One region of the Brevibacterium ammoniilyticum genome, then DNA from elsewhere that is predicted to be linked to it. Evidence: riboswitches for the same ligand, from Rfam matches in the RefSeq annotation. Region 1 holds a riboswitch; each other region holds the start of a gene.
The links. A riboswitch is a leader RNA that binds a small molecule or an ion and turns the genes downstream of it on or off. The one in region 1 is predicted to bind thiamine pyrophosphate.
Positions count from the first base shown of each region.

Region 1 (2,260 bases):
ATCGACCTCTCTGCGGAGCCGCCGGAGGGGATCTTCTGGTCCCGACTCTCTGCGTCCTCGCACACCCGCACGGACCCGCACGTCAAGGATTACGGCCGGGCCGTACTCGCGTGGCTCGAGGCCGCCGGGCGCACGGTCGTCAACGGCGCGGACGTCTATGAGCTCGAGGTGAGCAAGATCCGGCAGCATCGGGAGCTTGCGTCCCGCGGCTTCGACGTTCCCCGCACGGCTGCGGCGTTCGGATCCGGTGCCCTCGCCGAGGCGGCCGCCGACTTCGCTCCCCCGTTCATCACGAAGCACAACCAGGGCGGCAAGGGCCTGGGTGTGCGGCGGTTCGATGCACAGGCCGAACTCGATGCTGTCATCGCCGACTTCGGTCCGGGAGGGGCGAACGAGCCGGTCGACGGCATCACGCTCGTCCAGGAGTACCTCCAGCCCGCCGAACCGTTCATCACCCGCGCCGAGTTCATCGGCGGACGCTTCCACTACGCGGTCGCCGTCGACGTCTCGGCCGGCACGTTCGAACTCTGCCCCGCCGACGCGTGCGAGATCCCAGGCGCGGGCAGCGCGGGCGGCGCTGGCAGTGCGGGCGCGCCCTTCGCCCAGTTCACCCGGCGGGAGTCGATCACCGCCGAGACCCTGCTCATCCGCCGGCTCGAAGCGCTCCTGCGCGATCTCGGCATCGACTTCGCAGGGGTCGAGTTCATCGAAACCGCCGACGGCCGGCAGGTCGTCTACGACATCAACACGAACACGAACTACAACTCCGCGGTCGAGGAGGCCGAGCGAGCGGCCGGACGCCAGCCGGCGGCAGCCCGGATCGCGAAGGTCCTCGCCGACCGCCTCGGCGAGGTGACCGAAGCGCCGGCGGGTGCCGCAGTTCCGGCGATGTGAGATAGTCTCGAACCACCACAGGGGAGCGCCGAATCCGGCGCTGAGAGTGCGCACGCAGACCCTTACACCTGATCCGGGCAATGCCGGCGGAGGAAGTTGGAGGACACGAATGATCACTGTGCCAGCAGGCGGTGCCGTCGAGGCGCTGCGCAGGTCAGCCGACGAGGATTGGGCGGCGGCCGTCGGTCACCGGTTCGTCGAGGAGCTCTTCGCGGGCACCGTGCCCGACGAGGTCATGGCGACCTATCTCATCCAGGACTATCAGTTCTTCGAGGACTTCCTCGCGATGCTCGGCGCGTGTGTGGCCCACGCCGACCGGATCGAGGCGAAGCTGCGGTTCGCCCGTCAGCTCGGGTTCCTCGAAGCCGAAGAGGATTCGTACTTCATCCGCGCCTTCGCCGAGGTGGGGGTGAGTCCCGCCGACTACGCCGACCCGGTCCTGCTGGCTCCGACCGCGGGCTTCCGGGACGTCATGAAGGGGGCGGTCGCCTCGGCGTCGTACCCGGATCTCCTCGTCGTCCTCGTCATCGCCGAATGGCTCTACCTCGACTGGGGTGAGCTGGAGCGCGAGATGCCCACCCGCGACGTCCACGTCGGGTGGATCGACCTCCACCGCGGTGAGGACTTCGCCGCGTGGGTGCAGTTCCTCGTCGACGAACTCGAACGCGTCGTGCCTCGAGGGGACGACGCCGAGGCGGTCGCGACCCGGGACCGGCTGACCGCGCTGTGGGGACGAGCCGTCGGGCTCGAGCGCGCGTTCTTCGACGAGGCGTACCGGTCTCAGGACTCGTAGACCTCGGCGGCCGCGGCACCGCCCCTCCCGTGGCACGATTGACCGATGAACGATTCGCCCGCCGTCCCCGACTCCGACCGCATTCCCTTCGGAGTGTTCAGCCCGGAGATCATCGAATCCGTGCCGCCGAAGTTCTTCCCAACCATGGTGTGGGGCTACTTCGAAACGGAGGACTCGGACGGGGAGACCGGCTGGATCGAACGGACCTCGGACGGGGCGTCGTACTCGACGATCCTCGCCCAGATCTCCGGCTTCCTCGTCGAAACCGAGGCCGCGAATACGTGGGTCGACAGCGATGACGGGTCCGAGGACCACGCCGACGAGACCGCTGAGCCCGAGGACCGCACCCTGTCCGATCTCAGCGGCGACGTCCTCGTCGAGGAAGCCTCGGCGGCACTGTCCCGACTCATGGTCTACCCGCTTCCCGACGGTCACGAACCCACCGGTCGGTACGTCGCCCTGATCTGCGACGACGACCCCTTCGAATCGGGCAACGTCGAGCTCCTCAACGAAGACGTCAGCAGCGAACTCATCGAGGGCCTGCTCCGCGTCGCGCAGACGCGCTTCGCCGAG
Region 1 covers NZ_BAABNP010000008.1:172,874-175,133, forward strand. The annotation lists gene AAHA49_RS11350 (ATP-grasp domain-containing protein) at 1-894, shown strand, start outside; TPP riboswitch at 904-1,006, shown strand; gene AAHA49_RS11355 (TenA family protein) at 1,004-1,687, shown strand; gene AAHA49_RS11360 (hypothetical protein) at 1,733-2,260, shown strand, end outside.

Region 2 (2,260 bases), on a different contig from region 1:
ACGACGATCATCGTCGCCGAGGTGACCGCGGCCGCCGTGAGCACGGCATCGCGCACCGATGCCGCCGAGGCGGGGTCGATGTTGGCCGTCGGTTCGTCGAGGACGATGACCTCGGGCGCCATCGCGTGGATGCCGGCAAGCGCAAGACGTTGCTTCTGGCCCCCTGAGAGCGCCGCCGTGGGATGGTCGGTGGGCAGGTCGAGGCCCATCGCGGCCAGCGACGACCCGATGCGCTCGTCGATGACCTCGACCGGCAGGCCGAGGTTCTCCATGCCGAAGGCGACGTCGTCGCCGACGCGAGAGAAGATCACCTGCGAATCGGGGTCCTGGAGGACGAGCCCGGTGACACCTCGGCGGGGGTCAGGGGCATCGTCGCCGATGAGGATCTCACCGGTGGACTCTCCGGCCTCGACGGGCAGGACCCCGGCGATCGCATGGAGCAGCGTCGACTTCCCCGCCCCTGACGGGCCGAGGAGGAGGACCTTCTCTCCGGCGGCGATGTCGAGGTCGAGGGGACCGATCGCGGCAGCGTCCCGATCGGCGTGCCGCCACGAGAAGCCGCGGGCGCGGACCGGCAGACCCATCAGCGCATGCGGCCGGAGGCGAACGAGCTCAGCGCCCCGGTCTTCGCGATCGCGCGGTAGGCATACCAGGCGCCGATGCCGGAGATGACGATGCCGGAGACGATCGCACATGCGGCGTAGGCGAACTGGTAGGTCAGCTGCCATTCGGCGTTGTAGAGGATGTTCTCGCTCACCGCCATGAAGGCCGCTGCGACGAGACCGGACAGCGTCGTCACCCACAGGGTGAACTTCCGGTAGCCGAAGGCCGCGAAGACGAGTTCGGCGCCGAGGCCCTGGATGAAGCCCGAGAGCAGCACGGTCGAGCCGAAGTGGGAGCCGAGGACGCCTTCGACGAGGGCGGCGAGGACCTCGCACAGGAGCGCGGCACCCGGTTTGCGGATGATCGCCCCGGCCAAGGGACCGGCGAGCACCCACAGGCCGGCGATGAGCCCGATCGAGGGCGGGAAGGCTTGGAAGCCGAGTTCGATGACCTTCCAGCTCGCCGCGAGCACCCAGAAGATCAGGCCCACGGCGATGCCGAGGACGGCGGTGACGACGTAGTCGACGACCCGCCACTTCTTCGTCGGCGGGGCCTGGGTGTACGCGGGTGCGGATGTCGCGGGCGCGGTGGTGTTCGGCATTGTGCCTCCTCGTATCTCAAGGAGGGGTAGAAGAGTCTCGACTTCCTTCGGCGGTGCTAACCGCATCAGGTTCGAGGGTCTGCAGCATCATCTGCACTCTCAGCGCCCCTGCTGGCGCTCCCCTGTCGTGTGGGCACCACTGTACAACACGACCACCGGCCCGCAGGCCCGTCTCAGCTGGGGACGATCATCACCGGGCCTTCGGCATGGTGGAGGACTCCGCGGGAGACCGAACCGAGGAGCGCGGACTTCACCGCGCCGCGGCCCCGGGTGCCGAGCACCGTGAGCTGGGCCCGCTTCGTGGCCTCCGAGAGCATCGAGACCGCATCCCCGACGACCACCGAGGTGGAGATCGGCAGACCAGGGAACTGCTCGCCGAGGGCATCGGCCTCCGTCGAGAGGGCGGTCTCGAGCTGCTTCTGCCGACGGTCTGCGACATCCCCGCCGACCTCGAGATCGGGGTACCAGTAGAGCCATTCCTCACCGGCCGGCAGCACCGAGACGATCTCGAGGCCCGTCTGCCTGGAGGAGGCCACCTCGGCGGCGGTGAACATCGCGATCCGGGCGGCCTCGGAGCCGTCGACGGCGACGACGACCGATCCGCTCGAGTCCTCACGGCGGGCGGAGTGCTTGGGCACGACGATCGTCGGGCAGTGCGAATGGGGCGGCAGGGCTGTCGAGACCGAGCCGAGCATGCGGCCGATGAAGCCGCCGCGACCGCGGGCGCCGACGATGAGGACCTCGGCGTTCGAGCTCAGTCGCACGAGCACGCCTGCGGCGTCGCCGGACTCGGCGGCGTAAGTGACCTGTCCGGGATGGTCGCGCAGGAGGTCGGCCGCCTCGGCGAGCAGCTTCTCCGCTCCGCGCATCGCGGCCTCGTCCTCGGGTTCGGAGGGGATCGAGGCCATGTTCGGGTAGATCATCAGCGGCATCGTGAACGCGGTGACCACCGTGAGCTGAACGCCGCGGTGGAGTGCCTCGGCGGCGCCGTAGCGCAGGGCCAGGGCTGCGAGCTCCGAGCCGTCGAAGCCGACGAGGACGCCGAGTTCGCGGTTG
Region 2 covers NZ_BAABNP010000010.1:66,165-68,424, reverse strand. The annotation lists gene AAHA49_RS12615 (ABC transporter ATP-binding protein) at 1-584, opposite strand, end outside; gene AAHA49_RS12610 (ECF transporter S component) at 584-1,204, opposite strand; TPP riboswitch at 1,230-1,338, opposite strand; gene AAHA49_RS12605 (universal stress protein) at 1,378-2,260, opposite strand, start outside.
Region 2: it holds a riboswitch for thiamine pyrophosphate, as region 1 does, so the genes downstream of both, AAHA49_RS12610 (ECF transporter S component) here and AAHA49_RS11355 (TenA family protein) in region 1, are expected to answer to the same signal.

Region 3 (2,260 bases), on a different contig from region 1:
CGATGCCGACCCCGCCGGCGACCGCGGAGCGCACGGTCTCGGCCACCGTCCGACCGGCCTCGGCGCACTGCGCGGAGTCGGTGACGAGGTAGAGGCGGGTGTCGATGCCGGCGAGGCGGTCGAGTGCCGCGCTCATGCCGCCGTCACCGCGACGCGGGAGCGGGCGATGCGGTCGTCGTCGGTGGTGAAGAGGGCGTCGAGGAAGTTCATGGCGTACCGGCCCGGACCCAGTGCCCCGGTCGCGGCGGCCTCACCGGCCACGGCGAAATGCGCGTGGGCGGCGACGACGGCGGTGAACCTCTCGAGCGCTCCCACGCCTGCCGGTCCGGCCTGCGAACTCGTCCCCGCCGGAGGGACCGCGGCGAGGTAGGCGGTGGTGACGGCGCCGAGCGAGCACCCGGTGCCGATGACGAGCGGCATGAACGCGTGTCCGCCGTCGATGCGGGCGACATGGTCGACCCCGTCGATGTGGGCGACGACGGCGTCACGGGCACCCGAGACGGCGACGATCGCGCCGGTCGCGCGGGCGAGGTCGGCGGCGGCGGGGAGCACGGCGTCGACTTCGTCGGTGGATTCGACTCCGCGCCCGCCGGCACCGGCGCCGGCCAGTGCCGCGATCTCCGAGGCGTTGCCGCGGATCGCGGTGGGTCCGGCGGCAGCGGCCCGGCGGATCCGGGTGGTGCGGAAATCGGCGGCACCGATGCTCACCGGGTCGAGGACCCAGGGTTTCGCATCGGCGGTGACGGCTTCGATCGCGGCGTCGGCGGCGAGGAACTGCTGGTTCGTCGCCGTGCCGAAGTTGATCAGCAGCCCGCCGGCGAGGTGGGCGAACTGTGCGGCGTCGGCGTCGTGGTCGAGCATCGCCGGAGACGCCCCGACAGCGAGCAGCACGTTCGCACTGAACTGCTGCACGACGGTGTTCGTGATGCATTGGATGAGCGGGTTCGACGCGCGCAGACGTGCGTGCGCCGACGACAGATCGAGGTCGGTCATGACGATCCCTTCGCTAGCATGGCCCAGATCAGGTTCGATGGGTGTCCTCTCAGCCCGGCGCGATTCCCCGGGCACCCCATGTCATTGCCTTCGACTGTATCAGGAGCGCCGAGGCGGCGGCGACGCGGGCAGCGCATGCGCGGGCCACGCGGCGGGCGATGCTGCCGGACCGCCTCGGCGCCTGCACAGTCCTCCAGCTCACTTCGATCTCGAGGGCACAGTTCGTGAACTGTGCCCTCGAGATCGAAGTGAGCCCGAAGCGCTCTCCGCGTCAGCGGCCCACGGGATTGCGCATCGTGCCCGCGTAGATGAGCGAGACCGAATGCCTGGAGGCGCGGTCTCGACGCGAAGAGGCGGTCTCGGTGAATTCGAACGCTGCCGTCCGTCCGCTTCGGCGACTATCCCCTGCCGACGTAACGCTGGCCGCGCCGACTGACCGCGTCGATGACGACGGCGGTGAGGAGGACGAGGGCGGTGATGATCTGCTGCGCGTCGGAGTTGAAGCCGATGAGGTAGAGGCCGTTGTTGATGGCGCCGACGACGAACGCGCCGAGCACCGCCGCCCAGGCCGTGCCGCGTCCGCCGAAGAGGGAGGTGCCGCCGATGACGGCCGCGGCGATCGCATTGAGCAGATCCTGGGTCGCCACGAGCGTCGATCCGGCGTTCGTCGTCACTCCGGCCTTGACGAAGCCGAAGAGTGCGGCGAGGACGCCGGCGGTCATGAAGACGCTGATGCGCACCCATGTCACCGGGATGCCCGCCCGCCGCGCGGCCTCGACCTTGCCGCCGACGGCGTAGATCGAACGCCCGTAGCGCGTCTTGCGCAGCACGAGGTCGATGACGATCGCGATGACCATCATGAGGAAGAACGGCAGGGCGAGACCGAAGTCCTGGTTGACGAGGATGAGGAAGCCGAAGACGATCGCCGTGAGCAGCACGATGCGGACGATGACGGCCAGCCAGCTCGCACTGTCCAGTCCCTGCGCATGGCGCCGCAGCTTCGAGTAGACGAGCCCCGCACCGAACCCGATGACCGCGATCGCCCCGAAGACGTACGCCCAGATCGCCGGGAAGTAGTAGCTGGCGAAGTCGAAGGCGAAGGTGTCGGCCATCGAGAGGTTCTTCTGGGTGCCGAGCACGGTGAGGGTGAGCCCCGTGAACGCGAGGAGGCCGGCGAGGGTGACGACGAAGGCGGGGATGCCGACGACGGCGAAGAACCAGCCCTGGATCGCCCCGACGACGAGGCCGAGGAGCAGGATGATCGTCA
Region 3 covers NZ_BAABNP010000002.1:153,611-155,870, forward strand. The annotation lists gene thiE (thiamine phosphate synthase) at 1-136, opposite strand, end outside; gene thiM (hydroxyethylthiazole kinase) at 133-993, opposite strand; TPP riboswitch at 981-1,082, opposite strand; gene AAHA49_RS02740 (sugar ABC transporter permease) at 1,392-2,260, opposite strand, start outside.
Region 3: it holds a riboswitch for thiamine pyrophosphate, as region 1 does, so the genes downstream of both, thiM (hydroxyethylthiazole kinase) here and AAHA49_RS11355 (TenA family protein) in region 1, are expected to answer to the same signal.